DNA from 2 places in the Pseudarthrobacter sp. 05T312 genome. Region 1 is predicted to be linked to the other one. Evidence: predicted binding sites of a transcription regulator. Region 1 holds the regulator's gene; the other holds the start of a gene.
The links. The regulator Rex, encoded in region 1, represses fermentation and respiration genes when NADH is low (regulators of the CRP and FNR family bind a similar motif). The targets are predictions, from matches to a motif close to CTTGTGAANNNNTTCACAAG.
Positions count from the first base shown of each region.

Region 2: a site for Rex is predicted at 5,969-5,988, ahead of araB (ribulokinase). Genes of this name have one in related genera too.

Region 1 is NZ_JBFTLY010000012.1:92,311-102,186, forward strand. It holds gene AC1DIP_RS15325 (rhamnulokinase) at 1-942, shown strand, start outside; gene AC1DIP_RS15330 (acetylxylan esterase) at 945-1,958, shown strand; gene AC1DIP_RS15335 (3-deoxy-7-phosphoheptulonate synthase) at 2,202-3,323, shown strand; gene AC1DIP_RS15340 (helix-turn-helix domain-containing protein) at 3,479-3,691, shown strand; gene AC1DIP_RS15345 (30S ribosomal protein bS22) at 3,843-3,941, shown strand; gene AC1DIP_RS15350 (HAD-IB family hydrolase) at 4,002-4,820, opposite strand; gene AC1DIP_RS15355 (glutaredoxin family protein) at 4,899-5,153, shown strand; gene AC1DIP_RS15360 (redox-sensing transcriptional repressor Rex) at 5,164-5,868, shown strand; gene AC1DIP_RS15365 (hypothetical protein) at 5,938-6,720, opposite strand; gene AC1DIP_RS15370 (YceI family protein) at 6,942-7,490, opposite strand; gene AC1DIP_RS15375 (histidine phosphatase family protein) at 7,706-8,386, shown strand; gene AC1DIP_RS15380 (redoxin domain-containing protein) at 8,389-9,000, shown strand; gene AC1DIP_RS15385 (cytochrome c biogenesis CcdA family protein) at 9,016-9,771, shown strand; gene resB (cytochrome c biogenesis protein ResB) at 9,771-9,876, shown strand, end outside.
Region 2 is NZ_JBFTLY010000026.1:16,000-25,875, reverse strand. It holds gene AC1DIP_RS21610 (DUF4193 domain-containing protein) at 39-341, opposite strand; gene AC1DIP_RS21605 (hypothetical protein) at 434-637, opposite strand; gene AC1DIP_RS21600 (LacI family DNA-binding transcriptional regulator) at 714-1,730, opposite strand; gene araA (L-arabinose isomerase) at 1,774-3,294, opposite strand; gene AC1DIP_RS21590 (L-ribulose-5-phosphate 4-epimerase) at 3,341-4,069, opposite strand; gene araB (ribulokinase) at 4,066-5,826, opposite strand; gene chvE (multiple monosaccharide ABC transporter substrate-binding protein) at 6,095-7,225, shown strand; gene mmsA (multiple monosaccharide ABC transporter ATP-binding protein) at 7,333-8,862, shown strand; gene mmsB (multiple monosaccharide ABC transporter permease) at 8,867-9,876, shown strand, end outside.

The DNA of each region.
Region 1 (9,876 bases):
ACCGAGGCCACCAACGCCTCCACCACCGGACTGTTTGACGCCGTGGCGGGGGAGTGGGCCACCGAGTTCTTCACGGCGCTGGGCCTGCGCAAAGACCTGTTCCCGCCGCTGATCCAGCCCGGCGAAACCGTCGGAACACTCCTGCCGAAGGTTGCCGCCGCCGTGGACCTGCCGCAGGACACGAAAGTCGTGGCCGTCGGTTCACACGACACCGCTTCAGCGGTCGCCGCGGTCCCCGCGGACCAGGAAAACTTCGCGTACATCTCCTCGGGCACCTGGTCGCTGGTGGGGCTGGAACTGCAGCACCCGGTCCTGACCGGGGGCAGCCGGGAAGCGAATTTCACCAATGAACGCGGCGTGGACGGCACCACCCGCTACCTGCGCAACGTGGGCGGACTGTGGCTGCTGAGCGAATGCCAGCGCACCTGGGCGTCGGAAGGGTTCAAACCCGACCTCACGGCCCTGCTGGCCGCGGCCGCCGCACTGCCCGCCGGCGGACCCCAAATCAACGCCGACGATCCGTACTTCATCTCCCCGGACAACATGCCCGAGCGCATCCGTGCGGCGGTCCGGCGCACCGGCGATGTCCTGCCCAACGATCCGGCCACCATCACCCGCTGCATCATGGACAGCCTCGCAGCCGGCTACGCCAGGACCATCACCGCTGCGGAACGCCTCGCGGGCCGTTCCGTGGACGTGGTGCACGTGGTGGGCGGCGGCTCCCAGAACGCCCTGCTCTGCCAGCTCACCGCCAACGCCACGGGACGTCCCGTCGTCGCCGGACCGGTCGAAGCCACCGCCCTGGGCAACGTGCTGGTCCAGGCGCGGGCCGCCGGGGCCGTCGACGGCGGGCTGGCCGAGCTCCGCCGGATCGTCGCCACCGGAACCAGCCTGGACCGGTACCAGCCACTTGTCGCTGCGCGCCAAGGATGCGTGAATTAGGAATGCCCCTCTTCGACCTTCCCCTGGCCCAGCTGCTCAGCTACACCTCCGGGGTCACGCCGCCGGGGGACCTCAAGGCGTTTTGGGATGCCACGGTGCGGGAGGCCCGGGCGTATCCACTGGCCGCCACATTCGAACCGGTGGAGAACTACCTCACCGTGATTGAGACCTTCGACGTCACGTTCTCCGGTTTTGGCGGTGCTCCGGTCAAAGGCTGGCTGCATCTTCCCGCCCACCGGGAGGCTGGTGTCCAGCTTCCGGTGGTGGTGCACTACATCGGCTACTCGGGCGGGCGGGGCCTGGCCAACCAGGACACCCGCTGGGCGCAGGCCGGGTACGCCCACTTCATCATGGACACCCGCGGCCAGGGGTACGGCGGCATGGTGGGCGACACCCCCGACCCCCACCCCTCCGCCGGGGACGTGGCACACGCAGGCCTCATGACCAGGGGCATCGCCAGCCGGGAGGACTACTACTTCCGCAGGGTCTATGTGGACGCCTTCCGCGCCGTGGAGGCGGCGCAGGCACACCCCGCCGTCGATCCCGCCAAGGTGGTGCTGGCGGGCGTCAGCCAGGGAGGCGGCCTGGTGGTGGCCACTGCAGGGCTCACCGCGGGACGGCTCGACGGCGTCATCGCCGCGCTGCCCGATGTCCCCTTCCTGCAGGACTTCCCCCGTGCCATCGACATCACCCCACGCGGCCCGTACCCGGAGATCGCCCAGTTCCTCGCCCGGCACCGGGACCGCTACGACGCCGCCCTGAAGGTCCTCAACTATTTCGACGGCGTCAATTTGGCCCGCTGGGCCTCCGTTCCGGCACTGTATTCCGCTGCCCAGATGGATGACATCTGCCCGCCGTCCACGGTTTTCGCCAGCTACAACGCCTATGGCTCCGCGGCAGCATCGGGCAGCACTCCCGGCAAGGAGATCGAGGTGTACCGATTCAACAACCACGAAGGCGGCCAGGAACACCACTGGATCCGGCAGCTGCAGTTCCTGCGCAAGCTCCTTGGGTAGGCGAGTGCACCGGAATGTGACGCAACCGATTTTGCGGCCTCCGTGTGCCGGGTTTATGGTCACTTCCATGACTAACCGTTGGTATGCGTATTTTTCGTTGGCTCTGGAGGAGCCCGCGTCTAACTGACACGCATCCAACTTCCTTCAGAGCCAACAGGGCAGAGATCATTCTCTGCCCTTCGCCGTTTCTCCGGCGGGTTCTGAAATCCGGGCCCGCTTCCCATCTGGAACAGGACCCCGAACATGAGCACCGCAACAGCAGCAGCACCGGCCAGCGACACCAAGTCCACCTCGAACCTGCGCGTCAGCGAATTCACCCCGCTGCCCACCCCGTCGGCACTCCTCACCAAACTGCCCCTGGACGCCCGGGCCGCCGCCGTCGTCGAACGCGGACGCGATGAGGTGCGCGCCATCATGGACGGCGTGGATGACCGCCTGCTGGTCATCGTGGGTCCCTGCTCCATCCACGACCCCAAGGCCGGACTCGAGTACGCGCGGCGGCTGGTCAGCCAGGCAGAGAAGCACAAGGAAGACCTGCTGATCGTCATGCGGACCTACTTCGAGAAGCCGCGCACCACGGTGGGCTGGAAGGGCCTGATCAACGATCCCCGGCTGGACGGCAGCCATGACATGGTCACCGGCCTCCGCACGGCCCGGCAGTTCCTGCAGCAGGTCACCGCGCTGGGCCTGCCCACCGCCACCGAATTCCTGGAGCCGATCAGCCCCCAGTACATGGCGGACCTGATCTCGTGGGGTGCCATCGGTGCGCGCACCACGGAGAGCCAGATCCACCGGCAGTTGGCGTCCGGGCTTTCCATGCCCATCGGGTTCAAGAACGGGACCGACGGCGCCCTGCAGGTAGCCATCGATGCCTGCGGTGCCGCCGGGGCGGCGCAGGCGTTCCTGGGGATCGACGGCGAGGGCCGGGCAGCGCTGGTGGCAACGGCAGGAAACCCCGACACCCACGTCATCCTCCGCGGCGGCCGGAAGGGCCCCAACTACTCAGCGGCCGATGTGGAACGCGCCTCCACCGAACTGGCGGGCAAGGGGCTCAATCCCCGCCTGATCGTTGACGCGAGCCACGCCAACAGCGGCAAGAGCCACCACCGGCAGGCGGAGGTCGCATTGGAGATCGGTGCCCAGCTTGAGGACGGGGGAGTGGCGGCCCGGGCGGTTGCCGGCGTCATGCTGGAAAGCTTCCTGGTGGGCGGAGCGCAGAACCTGGACGTTGCGGAGCACGCCGCGGGACGGGCGGAACTGGTCTACGGCCAGAGCGTGACGGACGCCTGCATGGACTGGGATGTCTCGGCGTCTGTCCTGGAGCAGCTCGCGGCGTCGGCGCGGAAGCGGCGGCAGCAGAATTAGGGGGCGAAATAGGGGAGGCCACTACTTTCACATCTGCCACATGAACATCTAGAGTATCTATTTAGGTGGTTGGTGGATGGCTCAGCATCGGAACACCGCATCGGCACGTACCTGGGGTCACTGTTGTCCATCCGTCAGCAAAGGAAAATAGGGAAATGTCGGCAGAACAGAACTTCTCCAACGCGAAGTTCCTCACCGTGGCTGAAGTGGCCGAGGTCATGCGCGTCTCCAAAATGACTGTTTACCGCCTGGTCCACTCCGGCGAAATGCCCGCGGTGCGCTTCGGCCGCTCCTACCGGGTCCCCGAAAACGCCGTCGAACAGTACCTCAAGGGTGCTGTTGTGGACGGCCACACCGAGACCGCCTGAGGCCACCTGTCCTGAGCCGCTCCCGATAAGCGGTACCCTGTTAAGGAACGTTTTACGTCATTGTAAGAATCTGTCAGTTGTTCAGTTCGTAGCTTTGTCCACGGACATTCCCCATCAGGCAGGTACTGCATCTAGTTTGTAAGGAACTTTCGTGGGTTCAGTTATTAAGAAGCGTCGCAAGCGTATGGCCAAGAAGAAGCACCGCAAGCTGCTTCGCAAGACCCGTCACCAGCGCCGCAACAAGAAGTAGCGATACTTCGAACAGCGTGGAAATGCCCGTCGCCTTCCAAGGCGGCGGGCATTTTTTTGGCTACGCCCGGGGGCCGCGGATGCGGGCGAAGCCTTTCCAGAGGCCGTAGATGGCGCCGCCGAAGGTCGCTGCCTTCAGACCAAGGGTGGCGGCGCGGCGGCCGGCGCGGAAATCATAGACCGGCCAGTTCCGGTCGCGGGCGTGGCGGCGGAGCTTGGCGTCCGGGTTGATGGCCACCGGGTGGCCTACGAGCGAGAGCAGCGGAACGTCATTGTAGGAATCGCTGTACGCCCAGCAGCGCTTGAGGTCCAGGTCCTCCTGGTCCGCGATGGCCTGCACGGCTACCGCCTTGGCCGAGCCGTGGAGGATGTCTCCCACCAGGCGTCCGGTGTACATGCCGTCCGACACTTCCCCCACCGTGCCCAGGGCCCCCGTCAATCCCAGCCGGGTGGAGATCACCGTGGCCACTTCGATGGGCGTGGCCGTTACCAGCCAGACGCGGCGGCCCACGCGGAGGTGCTGTTCTGCCAGCGCCTTGGCACCGGGCCAGATCCGCGACGCGATCATCTCGTCGTAGACCTCTTCACCCAGCGCCTTGATGTCGTCAACGGTGATGCCGGCGGCGAGGGTCAGGGCCGAATCGCGGACCGCATGGACGTCGTCGATGTTTTCCCCGCGCGCCACGAACTTGAACTGCTTCCACGCGAACCCGGCAGCCTGGATCAGCGTGAACGCCCCCCGCTGGTGCATCTTGCGGGCCACATGGAAGAGGCTGGCACCGCGCATCAGGGTATTGTCCACGTCGAAAAACGCCGCCTCACCGGGCTGCGGCGCAGCAACCGGCCGTGTAACGACGGCGACGTATTTCTCCTCGGGCATGGACTTGAGTCTAGTCAATCCACCCGCCCGGCGCCGTCGGCGTCACCTGCACCGCGCGAACGGCGATACCGTTAAGCCATGGCTACCCCCCGCGTCGTCCTGGTCACCAAAGCTGACTGCCACCTCTGCGAAGAGGCGCGCGACGCCGTCGGCCGGGTCACGGCCGCGTTGGGCCTTGAGTGGAGCGAAGAGCTGGTGGACAACCAGCCCGAACTGCGGGAGCGCTACGCCGAAGAGATCCCCGTGGTCCTGGTGGACGGGGTGCAGCGCGACTTCTGGAAAATCGACGAAGCCCGGCTGGAACGCGTCCTGCAGCGCGCCATGGCCAAGTAGGGGGATGCCAGTGACGTCCTTGGATTCAACCCCCCAGCCTGTGCCGGACGTTCCGGATGCCGCGGGCACACCGGCCAAGCAGATTCCTCCCGCTGCCGTGGCCCGGTTGACGCTCTACCTCCGTGCCCTGAACACGCTGCTGGCCGAGGGGGTTGAGCGTGTCTCGTCGGAATCGCTCGCAGAAGCCTCCGGCGTCAGCTCCTCCACGCTGCGCAAGGACCTGTCCCACGTGGGGTCCTACGGCACCAGGGGAGTGGGCTACGAGGTGCAGTACCTGAGCCGCCACATCGCTGCGGCCCTGGGGCTGACGCATGACTGGAAAGTGGCCATCGTTGGAGCCGGAAACCTGGGCAAGGCACTGGCGCGCTACGGCGGCTTCGAATCGCGGGGCTTCGACGTGGTGGCCATTTTCGACGCGGACCAGATGGTGGTGGGCAACGAGGTGGGATGGCTGCGGGTCAGCGACGTGGCAGACCTCGAGACCGTCCTCCACCGCACCGGGGCAAACATGGTGGTGCTGGCCCTTCCCGCGGCCGTGGCCCAGGGCATCTGCGACCGGGTGGTGGCTGCCGGCGTGCACAGCGTGCTCAGCTTTGCTCCCGTCATGCTGCAGGTCCCTGAGGGAGTCAACCTCCGCAAGGTGGACATGGCCACCGAGCTCCAGATCCTGGCCTATCACGCCCAACGCGCGCAGGCGCCGGGACAGCCGGCCTGAGGACAGGTCTAAAAGCGGTGGCCCGGGATGCTGGACATCCCGGGCCACCGTTGCAGTCTGCCGTAGGCTTTACCGCCCGTAAGGGTTGCCGAAGCCGCCGGAATAGGGGTTGGCGAACGGCTGCTGCTTCCGGAAATACGGGGCAGCGGCCGGGAGGTAGAGCAGGACAATGGCGGCAATGCCCAGGACCGTCCCGAGCGTTCCGAAGGTGGGGACCCCGAACAGGCCCAAAACGGAGAGTGCCGCGAACACGGTTCCGAGGATGCGTGCCCAGTTCCTGCCCTTGCGGATGAAGAACGCCACCAGCAGGTAGAGCGCGACGCCGATGATCGCGAAGACGACCAGGGTGCCGGCGATGACGCTCTTGATGTCGTCATACGTGACGGCTGCTCCGCTGGCTTTCACCTGCTGCTCGAAAGCCTGCCGGAACTGTGGATCATCGAGTTGGGTGAGGCCGGCGAGCACGGAAACGACAAAAATCACCGCGGACGCGATCAGCAGCCAGAACGAGATGTTCACCAGCTGCGGGATGCCGTTGCTTCCCGCCGGCTGTGGCTGCTCCGAGGGGTACTGGCCGTACGGGGACTGCCCATACGGCGCCTGCCCGTACTGGGGTGCATTCTGGGCATACTGGGAACCGTACTGCGGTGCATTCTGGCCATACTGCGGCGCTGCGGGCGGCTGCGAACCGTACTGGGGCTGGTTCTGCCCGTACTGCGGTGCGTTCTGGCCATACTGGGGCGCATTCTGGCCGTAGCGCGGCTGCTCGGGTCCGGGCTGCTGGCTGCCGGACTGGTCATTGCCGGAGTAGGGATCTTGGGGCGCGGGAGGCGGGACGGGAGGAGTACTCATGGGCGTTCCTTCTGCAGGTCGGGATCCAGGTAGGCTGCCGGGAATCGGTCCTCAGCCTTCCCCCCAGCATGGCTTAGCTCCACCGTACCCCCGGCAGGCGGAGATGTGGGTGATTCGGGCGGCATTCACGCCCACGACCGTGCCTGCAGGGCGTATTTAAACAGCACACCCCGGCACCGGGCCGAAAAGGCCTGGTGCCGGGGTGCGCCGGGTGGTGAAAGTTATGCTGCGGGCGCGATGAAGGCGAGTTCGAGGTTGATGGCAACCTTGTCGCTGACCAGCACGCCGCCGGCTTCGAGGACGGCGTTCCAGGTGAGGCCGAAATCCTTGCGGCTGATGGTGGTCTCGGCGGTGAGGCCGGCGCGGGTGTTGCCGAACGGATCGACGGCCACGCCGTGGAGCTCGGTCTCGAGGGCCACGGGACGGGTGACGCCCTTGATGGTGAGGTCGCCCTGGAGCTCGTAGGCGTCGCCCTTGGGGACGATTGCATTGGAAACGAAGGAGATCTCCGGGAACTTCTCAACGTCGAAGAAGTCTTCGCCGCGTACGTGGCCGTCACGGTTGACGTCGCCGGAGTCGAAGCTGGAGGTCTTGATAGTGGCGTTGACCTTGGAGTCGGCCACGTTCTCGGCGAGGTTCAGGGTGGCCTCGGCCTCTTTGAACTGGCCGCGGACCTTGCTGATGCCCGCGTGACGGACGGTGAAGCCGATCTCGCTGTGGGAGTTGTCCAGGGTCCAGGTGCCGGTGGTGACGTCTGCGGGAAGTGCCATGATGTTGCTCCTTGGTGTGAATGCCTGCTGTAGTCCTGCGGTTGAACCTTCATCGGTTGAAGCCTCAACTATCTTGCTGCATCCAGTATAAACATGCGTTTGCATGTTTTGTTCCCGGTTTCGGAACATTTCTTCAGAAACTTAAGTTCTACTCTTTGTAGAAAGCGCGTCCGGGAGATTTCGGATCGCACGCCATCTTTGAGAAACTGGTAAACATGCCCCAAGCCACTGTCCATCTGCTCCGCCACGGCGAGGTCCACAATCCCGACGGCGTTCTCTATGGACGGCTCCCCGAATTCCACCTCTCCGATCTGGGGCAGGAGATGGCCCGCACCCTGGCCGACCACTTCCGGCAGCGCGCCGAGCGCGGAGCCCGGATCACCTACCTGGCCGCCTCGCCGCTTGACCGTGCGCAGGAGACGGCACGGCCGACGTCGGAAGCGCTGCGCCTGCAGATCCACACCGACCAGCGCATCATCGAAGCGGAAAACTACTTCGAGGGCATGAAGGTCACCAAGGCCGAACTCCGCCGGCCGAAGCACTGGCCGCGCCTGGTCAACCCGCTGCGCCCGTCGTGGGGCGAACCGTACAAGGAGCAGGCGGCGCGGGTAGCGGCTGCTGTCCAGGACGCGCGGCTGCAGGCCATCGCACTGGCCGCCGGCGACTTCGGTGCCGCAGGCCCCGAGGCGATCCTCGTCAGCCACCAGCTGCCCATCTGGGCAGCCCGGCTGAGCGCCGAAGGCCGCCCCTTGTGGCACGACCCGCGCAAGCGCGAGTGCACCCTGACATCCCTTACGTCCCTGGTTTTCGACGACGACGGCTCGCTCTTGCGGGTCGAGTACAGCGAGCCCGCGGCGTCCCTTCTTCCCGGTGCCGCCAGCACCCCTGGAGCCTAGCAGTGAGCAACAACACCCTTCCCTCGCGCCGGAGCCTGCTTTCGGCAGGCGGCCTGGCCCTGACCGCGCTGACCCTTGGCCTGTCCGGCTGCGCCCAGGAGGATGCGCTGGCCAAGCAGGCCAAGGCCGGCGACAACAAGAACTATGTTGCCGGCGACGGCTCCGTAACCGAGTTCGCCGTCGGGGACCGCAAGGAAGCCGTGCAGATCCAGGGAGCGCTTTTCAGTGGCGCCGCTGTGACCCCGGCCGACTTCCAGGGCAAGGTCAGCGTCCTGAACTTCTGGTTCGCCGCCTGCGCACCGTGCCGTGTGGAGGCGCCGCTCCTGGAGGAGCTGCACCAGGAGTTCAAGGACCAGGGCGTACAGTTCTTCGGCGTCAACCTCCGGGACGAGAAGCCCACGGCCGAAGCGTTCGAGAAGACCTTCAACCTGACCTACCCCAGCTTTGACGACAAGGACGGCGGCGTCCTGCTCTCCGTTTCCGGCCTGGTCCCGCCCGGTGCCGTACCCACCACGCTGGTGCTGGACAAGCAGGGCCGCGTGGCCTCCAGGGTCCTCGGCGAAATCGAGAAGGGCACCCTGAAAGCCCTCATCACCGCCGCCGTGGCGGAATAGGGACGGGCCGGGACCGTGAACAGCCCCTTCGCCGAAGCCATCCTCAGCGGCTCCCTCCTGCTCGCCATTCCGGTGGCCCTGCTGGCAGGACTGGTGTCGTTCCTTTCGCCCTGCGTCCTTCCCCTGGTGCCCGGCTACTTGGGCTATGTGACCGGACTGAGCGGCGTGGACCTGCAAAAGCAGAAACGCGGGCGGATGCTGGCGGGCATTGGGTTGTTCGTCCTGGGCTTCTCCGTGATCTTCGTCCTGCTGGGCGGTGCATTCGGCCAGCTGGGCACCCTCATCACGGGCAGCCAGAATGCCTGGATCACCCAGCTCCTGGGAATCCTGGTCATCATCATGGGGATCGTCTTCATGGGCGGTTTCGGCTGGCTGCAGCGTGACGCGAAGATCCACGCAAAGCCGCCCGCCGGGCTCTGGGGAGCGCCCCTGCTGGGCCTGACCTTCGGCCTGGGCTGGGCCCCGTGCATAGGCCCCACCTATTCCGCCGTGCAGTTGCTCAGCCTCTCCGGCGGGTCCTCTGCCGCCAAGGGTGCATTCCTGGCTTTTGTCTACAGCCTGGGACTTGGCATCCCGTTCCTGCTGATCGCCCTGGCCCTGCGCCGGGGCCTGGGCGTCATGGCATTCTTCCGCAAGCACCGCGTGGCCATCCAGCGGACCGGCGGCGGGATCCTGGTGGTGCTCGGGATACTGATGGCCACCGGGGTGTGGGGTGCCTGGGTGACCGGGCTGCAGTACTGGTTCCAAACCGACGTGAAGTTGCCGATCTGATGAGCGAGCGTGTGAACGTAAAGAAGAAGCAATCCGCCCCTGTAGCAGAGGCGAAAGCCCAGGCCGCCCTTCCGGCCCTGGGACCCAAGGGCATGCTGCGGTGGG
Region 2 (9,876 bases), on a different contig from region 1:
TCAGGGAGGTGGCCGGCGCCGGGAAAGACAGGAAAACTCTAGCCTTCGCACTCGCGGCAGTACTTCAGGCCATCCTTTTCACGGGCGACCTGCGACCGGTGGCGGACCAGGAAGCACGATGCGCAGGTGAACTCGTCAGACTGCTCGGGAACCACGATGACCGTCAGTTCCTCATTGGACAGATCGGCGCCGGGCAGGTCGATACCTTCAGCGGTGTCGTTCTCGTCGACATCGATAACCGCGGTCTGCGCGTTGCCGCTCCGTGATGCCTGAAGGGCCTCGAGGGAGTCGGCCGGCGACTCTTCTTCCTGCTTGCGTGGAGCATCGTAATCGGTAGCCATAGCATGTTCACTTTCGTTGCTGCGCAGCGCCATTTCAGGCACCTCAGTGAAGCAGTTTAGGGCATGATCCCGCTACCGGCGCAATAGTGTGCTCAACCAGACATTCCACCGGTTTCGGGCACCGTTCCCGCATGCCCGGCCCTGGCGTGGGCCGCCCCGATGGACACCCCGCTCAATGCCGGCAGCCATCCCCACCGGGTGGCATCGGCCATGGCGCCGGCGGCACTCGATTCGGAGTCGAACGTGACGGAATCCAGCAGCCAGTTGCGGAGCCGTGTGAGCAAGGTAGCGGTCATGCCTGAAAACTACGCAGTTATTGTTGTGGCCACGTTTCGCGCGGGTCTCCCGCTGATTAATTCGGCGCCCGCCACGTCACGGGACAGGCGGCGCCGTACTGCTGCGCACGATGAGCTCGGGCTCCACCACCAGGGTCCGCGGCCCGTCCCGACCGTCGAACGCGGTGAGCATCATGTCCATGCACCGCCGGCCCAGTTCTTCAAAGTCCTGCCGGACCACCGTCAATGGCGGACTGAAGTAGCCCGCCTCCGGCTGGTCGTCGAAACCCACCACCGAGAGGTCCTGCGGCACCCTGACGCCCGCCTCGTTCAGGGCACGCAGGACGCCAAGGGCCATCTGGTCGTTGCCGACGAAAAGGGCCGTGGCCCGGCGGCCGGCAGCCAGCCGCCGGCCGATCCCGTAGCCGCTGCCCGCGCTCCAGTCACCCTCGGTGATCAGGTCCGCCTCGAGCCCGGCGGATTCCAGGGCATGCCGCCAACCCTCGGCGCGGGCTACGGCGTCGATCCAGTCCTGCGGACCCGCAACGTGTCCAATCCGTACGTGCCCCTGGCTGATGAGATGTTCCACCGCCAGTTCGGCGCCGCGCCGCTGGTCCACCTTGACGCCGCCCACGCTGTCGTTCCCCTCCGGTCCCACGGCCACCACCGGCACTCCGATCGGCAGTTCCGCCAAGGCAGCCAGCGTTTCCAGGTGCGGAACGATTACCACGATCCCGTCCACCGACTGGTCCAGGAAGTGCCGGACGGCGTCCAGGATCGCGTCCCGGGTGACCTCGCGCAGCGCCGCGACGCTGACGAAGTAGCCCGCATCCCGCGCAGCCCGTTCCACGCCCAGCAGGGTGTTGGCCGGGCCGTATTGCGAAAGCTCGCTGCCCAGGACGCCGATGATCTGCGAGCGCCGGGTGACCAGGCTCCGGGCGGCAGAGTTGCGGCGGTAGCCGAGGTCGGCAATCGCCGCTTCCACCTTCCGCCGGGTGCCGGGACTTACGTTGGGGTGGTTGTTGACCACCCGTGAAACGGTCTGGTGCGATACCCCGGCACGTTCCGCCACGTCCTCAAGCCTGGGCAGCCGCGGCGGGACGCTGGCCGTCACGGGGTTCCCGTCCCTGGCCGCCGCCGGGACCTTTGCCACCTGATCAGATCCCGCCGGCGAGTTTGTAGTAGGCGGCGTTCCAGTTCAGGTCCTTTTTGAACTGGCGGATAGTGGTGTCCTGGTCGATGGTGAGCAGTTCGGTCTTGGCTATTTCGGCGAAGTCCTCGAAGACGTCCATGCCCACCTGGGTGGAGAGCACGGTGTGGTGGGCTGCCCCGGCGGTGAGCCACGCCGCGGCCGAGGTGGCGAAGTCCGGCTGGGGCTCCCAGAGTGCGCGGGCCACGGGGAGGTTGGGCAGCGGCTGGTCGAGCGGGACCACGTTGACGGCGTTGGCCACCAGGCGGAACCGGTCCCGCATGTCGGACAGGGCGACGACGACGCCCGGGGACGCGTCGGCGTCGAACACCAGCCGGACGGGGTCTTCCTTGCCGCCGATGCCCAGCGGGTGGATTTCCAGCCGCGGCTTTGCTGCCGTCAGGGAAGGGCAGACTTCGAGCATGTGGGCGCCGAGGATCTTTTCGGACCCGGGTTCCAGGTGGTAGGTGTAGTCCTCCATGAGGGAGGCGCCGCCGGGCAGGCCGGCGCCCATCACCTTGGCGGCCCGGACCAGGATGGCGGTCTTCCAGTCGCCTTCGGCGCCGAACCCGTAACCGGCGGCCATGAGCCGCTGCACGGCGAGTCCGGGCAGCTGGCGGAGGGCGCCAAGGTCCTCGAAGGACGTGGTGAACGCCGCGGAGCCGTTGCCTTCAAGGAAGGACCGCAGGCCCAGTTCGATCCGGGCGCCGTAGCGCAGCGAGTCGTGCCGGGCCGCGCCTGCGCGGAGCTCCGGCACGACGTCGTAAAGGTCCTCGTACTCGGCCACCAGGGCGTCGACGTCGGACTCTGCAGCGCCACGGACGGCGTCGGCGAGCTCGTTGACGGACCAGGTGTTGACCGCGACGCCGAAGCGCAGCTCGGCCTCGGTCTTGTCGCCTTCAGTGACGGCGACGTTGCGCATGTTGTCGCCAAAGCGGGTGAGCCTCAGGGTGCGGACGGCTGCCCAGCCCGCGGCAGCACGCTGCCACGATCCCACCTGGCGGGCCACTTCGGGGTTGGAGACGTGGCCGACGACGGTCTTCCGGGCGATGCCCAGGCGGGACTGGATGTAGCCGAACTCGCGGTCGCCGTGGGCGGCCTGGTTCAGGTTCATGAAGTCGAAGTCGATGTCCGCCCAGGGCAGGTCCCGGTTGGCTTGGGTGTGCAGGTGCAGCAGGGGCTTCCGCAGCAGGTCCAGGCCCTGGATCCACATCTTGGCCGGGCTGAAGGTGTGCATCCAGGCCGTCACGCCGATGACCGAGTCATCCGAGTTAGCCTCCAGTGCGGTGCGGCGGATGGCATCGGAATCGGTCAGGACCGGCTTCCACACGATGCGCACGGGCACCGCGGAGGAGGCATTGAGCTGGTTGGCGATCTCCTGCGACTGGGCCGCCACCTGCTTGAGGACCTCCTCGCCGTAGAGGTGCTGGCTGCCGGTCAGGAACCAGACTTCGTAGCCGTCGAGGGAAGTGGTCGCAGCGGTGCTCATGAATTCTCCTGGAAAGATTTTCTGGCCGGTTGGTGGCCGGTGCTTGTTATTGGCCGTAGACGTTCTGGTAGCGGGCGTAGAGGGAGTCGATGTGGGCCTGGTCAATGGGCAGCGGCTCGCCCAGCTGCCGGGAAATGTGCACGGTGCGCGCCACTTCCTCGCACATGACGGCGGCCTTGACGGCGGAGCGGGCATCCTTGCCGATGGTGAACGGGCCGTGGTTCTGCATCAGGACCGCCGGGGACGTGGAATTCTTCAGCGTCTCCACGATTCCGTGCCCAATCGAGTCGTCGCCGATCAGCGCGAACGGGCCCACCGGGATCGAGCCGCCGAACTCGTCCCCCATCATGGTGAGCACGCAGGGGATGGCCTCGCCCCGGGCAGCCCAGGCGGTGGCGTACGTGGAATGCGTGTGCACCACCCCGCCCACCTCCGGCATGTGCCGGTACACGTAGGCGTGCGCGGCGGTGTCCGACGACGGCGACAGCGCGGGATTGCCCCAGTCCACCGTGCCGCTGCCGCCCACGTTGGTGCCCCTGACCGGGGTGCCATACAGGTCGGTCACGATCATCTGCTCCGGGGTGAGCTCCTGGTACGAGACACCGGACGGCTTGATCACCATGAGGTCGGTGCCCGGCACCCGCGCCGAAACGTTGCCCGCCGTCCACACCACCAGGCCATACCGGGTCAGCTCGGCGTGCAGGGCGCACACCTCCGCCCGGATCCGGGCGATGGTTTCCAGAAGGCCGGTTCCGGCACCTGTCCCGGCGGTCATGCTGACACCCACACCGGTGATTCGGATACGGAGCCTGCTGCAGGCTGGGCCGTCTGGGCGGCTTTGCGCTGGATGGCCTTGAGCCGGTGCATGACGTCGTTGCCGCCCCTGCCGAAGTAGTCGTGGAGGGCCTTGTATTCCTGGAACAGTTGTTCGTAGGCGGCCGCGTTTTCCGGGATGGGGGTGTAGACCTCGCCGGGCTCGGCGCCCATGGCCGCGGCGGCTTCACGGATGTCCGCGTATTCTCCCGCTGCGACGGCGGCATGGATGGCTGAGCCCAGTGCCGGTCCCTGTTCCGAGCCGATGGTGGACAGCTGGAGCCCGGTGGCATCGGCGTAGATCTGCATCAGGAGCCGGTTCTTCAACAGGCCACCGGCCACGATGAATTCCTTGACCGGGACTCCGGCGTCACGGAAGGCGTCCACGATGGTGCGGGTTCCAAAGGCTGTGGCTTCCAGGAGGGCGCGGTAGGTGTCCTCGGGCCTGGTGGCCAGGGTTTGGCCCACCACCATGCCCGAAAGCTCGTGGTCCACCAGGACCGAGCGGTTGCCCGAATGCCAGTCGAGTGCGATCAGTCCGTGCTCCCCGATGGCCTGGCGGGAGGCCAGTTCGGTCAGGTACTCGTGGATCCCCAGTCCGGAGTCCTTGGCAGCCTGGTGGTATTCGGGCGGGACGCCGTACTTCGTGAACCAGCCGAAAATGTCGCCCACGCCTGACTGTCCGGCCTCGTAGCCCCACAGGCCCGGCACGATGCCACCATCAACGGCACCGCACATACCCGGCACCTCGCGCAGCTCACTGCCGTTCATGACGTGGCAGGTGGAGGTGCCCATGATCGCCACCAGCTGGCCGGGTTCGACGGCCTTCGCGGCCGGGGCGGTGACGTGCGCGTCAACGTTTCCCACGGCCACCGCGATGCCCTCCGGCAGCCCGGTCCAGGCAGCGGCCTCCGCCGTCAGGGTGCCGGCGGCATCGCCCAGCCGGCCGATAGTGTGCTCCAGCTTGGAGCTGACGAAATCCTTGAAGTCCGGGTTCAGGGCAGCAAGGAACTCTTCGGACGGATACCGGCCATCCTGGTAAATCCCCTTGTAGCCGGCCGTGCAGGCGTTGCGGACGTAGCGGCCGCAAAGCTGCCAGACGATCCAGTCGGCCGCCTCCACCCAGTGGTCCATGGCGGCGTAGGCTTCCGGATCCTCTTCCAGCAGCTGCAGTCCCTTCGCGAACTCCCATTCGGAGGAGATCAGTCCCCCGTACCGCGGAAGCCAGTCCTCGCCGCGTTCGGCGGCGAGCTTGTTGATCCGGTCAGCCTGCCCCTGCGCTGCGTGGTGGCGCCAGAGCTTCACGTAGGCGTGCGGACGGTTGGCGAAGGCGGGCAGTTCGTTCAGGGGGGTTCCGTCGGCCTTGACCGGCACCATGGTGCAGGCGGTGAAGTCGGTGGCAATGCCGACGACGGCGGCAGGGTCGATCCCCGCGTCGGCCACGGCGGCAGGGACAGCGGTACGCAGGACGTCCCGGTAGTCGTTGGGCACCTGGAGTGCCCATTCCCCGGGAAGCCGGGCGCCGTCGTCGCCCGCTGTATCCCGGGGCAGCACATCCGTGACCACGGCGTGGGGATACTCGTGGACGGCGCTGCCCAGCTCCTTGCCGTCGCGGACGCGCACCACCACGGCGCGGCCTGAAAGGGTTCCGTAATCCACGCCGATGACGCAGTGGTCATGGAGGGACTCGGAGCTGGGAGTGGTCAGCGCATCTGGCATGGGGGTTGCCTCCGTCCGGGAGGCATGGGCCTCATTACCGGGTTTGTAGGGGTCAGGGTACAGCTAAGTGCTGCAGTCAGTGTGAACGCTAACAACCGAGAAGTCAATGAAGCCGAAAACTTTTCGCAATTCCCGCCTGGACCTCTTGTTAGCGTTCACAAATCAGTCTATATTGAACCGACACATCAACAATGTGGCCAGGACCAGGGAGCACGGGTGCTGCCCGGTCCAACAACACTTCGTGGCAGTGCTGCCGCGGAAGGAGAAAATGGTGAGAATCAAAAAACTGATGGGCGCGGTGGCGCTTGTCCTCGCCCTGACGGTGGGTGCCACCGGTTGCGGCGCCCGCGGCGGAGCCAGCGAACCCAGCGGCGCGGCTGCAAAGCCCAGTGATTCACTGGTAGGCATCTCGATGCCCACTCAGACGTCCGAACGGTGGATCGCCGATGGCGCCAACGTTGAAAAGTCCCTGAAGGACCTCGGCTACAAGACGGACCTCCAGTTCGCCAATGACGACATCCCCACCCAGGTGTCGCAGATCGAAAACATGCTGACCAAGGGCGCCAAGGCCCTGATCATCGCCGCCATTGACGGCACCACCCTGACCGACGTCCTGGCCAAGGCCAAGGAGCAGAACGTCAAGGTCATCGCGTACGACCGCCTCATCAACGGCACGCCCAACGTCGACTACTACACCACGTTCGACAACTACACGGTGGGCGTCCAGCAGGCCACCTCGCTGTTGACCGGCCTGGGCCTCGTTGATGCCAGCGGCAAGAAGGTGGACGGCAAGGGCCCCTTCAACATCGAGCTTTTCGCGGGCAGCCCCGACGACAACAACGCCAACTTCTTCTGGACCGGCGCCATGGACACCCTCAAGCCTTACATGGATGCCGGCACCTTGAAGGTCCCCAGCGGACAGACCAAGTTTGAGCAGGCAGCGATCCTCCGCTGGCAGGCACCCGTGGCCCAGAAGCGCATGGAGGACATCCTCACCTCCGCGTACAGCTCCGGCACCAAGCTGAACGGCGTCCTGTCCCCGTATGACGGCCTGTCCATCGGCATCATCTCGGCCCTCACCAGCACCGGCGGCTACGCCAAGGGAAGCCTCCCCGTGGTGACCGGCCAGGACGCCGAAAAGGGTTCCGTGAAGTCCATCGTCGCCGGCGAGCAGTACTCCACCATCTTCAAGGACACCCGCCAGCTCGGCGCGCAGGCCGTGAAGATGGTGGACGCCGTCCTCAAGGGCCAGGAACCGGAAACCAATGACACCAAGACCTACAACAATAAGGTCAAGGTGGTCCCGGCCTTCCTGCTGAAGTCCGTCATTATCACCAAGGACAACTACAAGAAGGAACTGATCGACTCGGGTTACTACAAGGACTCCGACGTCAAGTAGTCAGCGCCAGGGGGCTGTGGCCGGACCCCCATCCGGCCACAGCCCCGTCCGCAGCCTCCTGCAGCAGCAGGAAGGCCCAGCTTTCGACCAGTCAGTGGGAATTGACGATGAACATACCCATTCTTCAAATGCGAGGAATCACCAAGACGTTCCCGGGCGTAAAAGCGCTGCAGGACGTCACCCTGGATGTGAACCGTGGCGAGGTCCACGCCATCTGCGGTGAAAACGGGGCCGGCAAATCAACGCTCATGAAAGTGTTGTCCGGCGTCTATGCACACAACACCTTCGACGGGGAGATCCTCTTCGAGAACGAACCCTGCAACTTCTCCAGCATCTCGGACAGCGAAAAGCGGGGAATTGTCATCATCCACCAGGAACTGGCCCTGAGCCCGTTCCTCTCCATCGCCGAGAACATCTACCTGGGCAATGAACAGGCCACCAATGGATGGGTGGACTGGCGCAAGACCAACCTCGAGGCCGCCAAGCTGCTGGCCCGAGTTGGCTTGGACGAGAATCCGGTCACCCCCGTGCAGCACATCAGTGTCGGAAAGCAGCAACTGGTGGAAATCGCCAAGGCCCTCTCCAAGGAGGTGAAGCTGCTGATCCTTGACGAACCCACGGCCGCCCTCAACGACGAGGATTCCGGCCATCTGCTGGACCTGATCCTCCACCTGAAGGGACAGGGCGTCACCAGCATCATCATCAGCCACAAACTTAATGAAATCCGGAAGGTGGCGGACGCCGTCACCATCATCCGGGACGGCAGGACCATCGAGACCCTGCGTCTCGACGAAGGCCAGATCACGCAGGAACGGATTATCCGCGGCATGGTGGGCCGTGACCTGGAGAGCCTGTATCCGGAACGCGAGCCCAACATCGGCGAGGAGGTCCTGCGGATTGAGGACTGGTCCGTACGCCACCCCCAGGACCACAGCCGCATGGTGGTCAATAACGCCAACCTGCACGTCAGGAAGGGTGAGGTGGTAGGCCTGGCTGGCCTCATGGGCGCCGGGCGCACCGAACTTGCCATGAGCGTCTTTGGCCGCACCTACGGCACCGCCACGTCGGGCAAGGTGTACAAATACGGCGAAGAAATCAACACCGCCACGGTGTCCGACGCTATCCGTCACGGCATCGCCTACGCCACCGAGGACCGGAAGCACTACGGCCTGAACCTCATTGAGGACATCAAGCGGAATATCTCGCTGGCGGCACTGCGCAAGCTCGCCAAGACCGGCTTCGTGGACAAGAACCAGGAGACTGTGGTGGCCAACGGCTACCGCAAGAGCATGAACATCAAGGCACCCTCCGTGGCCGCCATTACCGGCAAGCTGTCGGGTGGAAACCAGCAGAAGGTGGTGCTGAGCAAATGGATGTTCTCCGACCCCGATGTGCTCATCCTCGATGAACCCACCCGCGGGATCGACGTCGGCGCCAAATACGAGATCTACACGATCATCGCCAAACTCGCCGCCGAAGGAAAGGCAGTCCTTGTGATTTCCTCGGAACTTCCCGAACTCCTTGGCATCTGCGACCGCATCTACACCCTCGCAGCCGGCCACATCACCGGCGAGGTGCCCATCGCCGAAGCCACCCAGGAAACCCTGATGCACTACATGACCAAAGAGAAGGAATAGCGAAATGTCCGCCCTACGAGAATCGCTCGGATTCCTCACAAGCCGCCTCCGCCAGGTTGGCATCTTCGTTGCCCTGATCCTGATCGTCCTGCTGTTCCAGGGGCTCACCGGCGGGATCCTGCTGGAACCACAGAACGTCACCAACCTGGTGGTCCAGAACAGCTACATCCTCATCCTGGCCATCGGCATGGTGATGGTGATCATCGCCGGGCACATCGACCTGTCCGTCGGCTCGGTGGCCGGGTTCATCGGTGCCGTCGCCGGCGTCATGATCGTGCACTGGGGCTGGCCGTGGTGGGCCGCTATCCCCGCCTGCCTCCTGGTCGGTGCCTTAGTCGGTGCCTGGCAGGGCTACTGGATCGCCTACGTGGGAATTCCGGCCTTCATCGTGACGCTCGCCGGCATGCTGATCTTCCGCGGGCTGACGCTCATCACGCTCAAGAACCAGCAGATCACCCCGTTCCCCGCCGAACTGCGGGCCCTGGGCGGCGGCTTCCTTCCGGACATTTCCGGCGGCACCTCCGTGCTGGAATGGCTCACCGTCATCCTGGGCGTCGGCGCCACGGCGGCCCTGCTGATCCAGGCCTTCAAGGAACGCAGGATCCGCCGGAAGTTCGACCTTGAAAGCGAACCCATGGTCTGGTTCGTCATCAAGACCACCTTCACCGCGCTGCTCATGCTGGTCATCACGTTCCTGCTGGCGTCCTACCGGGGAACGCCGATCGTGCTGGTGGTCCTGGCCGCACTGGTGATCGCCTACACCGCACTCATGAACAACAGCGTCTTCGGCCGCCACACGTACGCCATCGGCGGCAACCTCCACGCGGCTGAACTGTCAGGCATCAAGACCAAGGTCGTTACGTTCCGCCTCTTCGTGAACATGGGCGTGCTGGCCGCACTGGCCGGCCTGGTCTTCACCGCCCGCCTCAACTCGGCACAGCCCGCCGGCGGAACCGGCTTCGAACTCGACTCCATCGCCGCGGCGTTCATTGGCGGCGCCGCCGTCACCGGCGG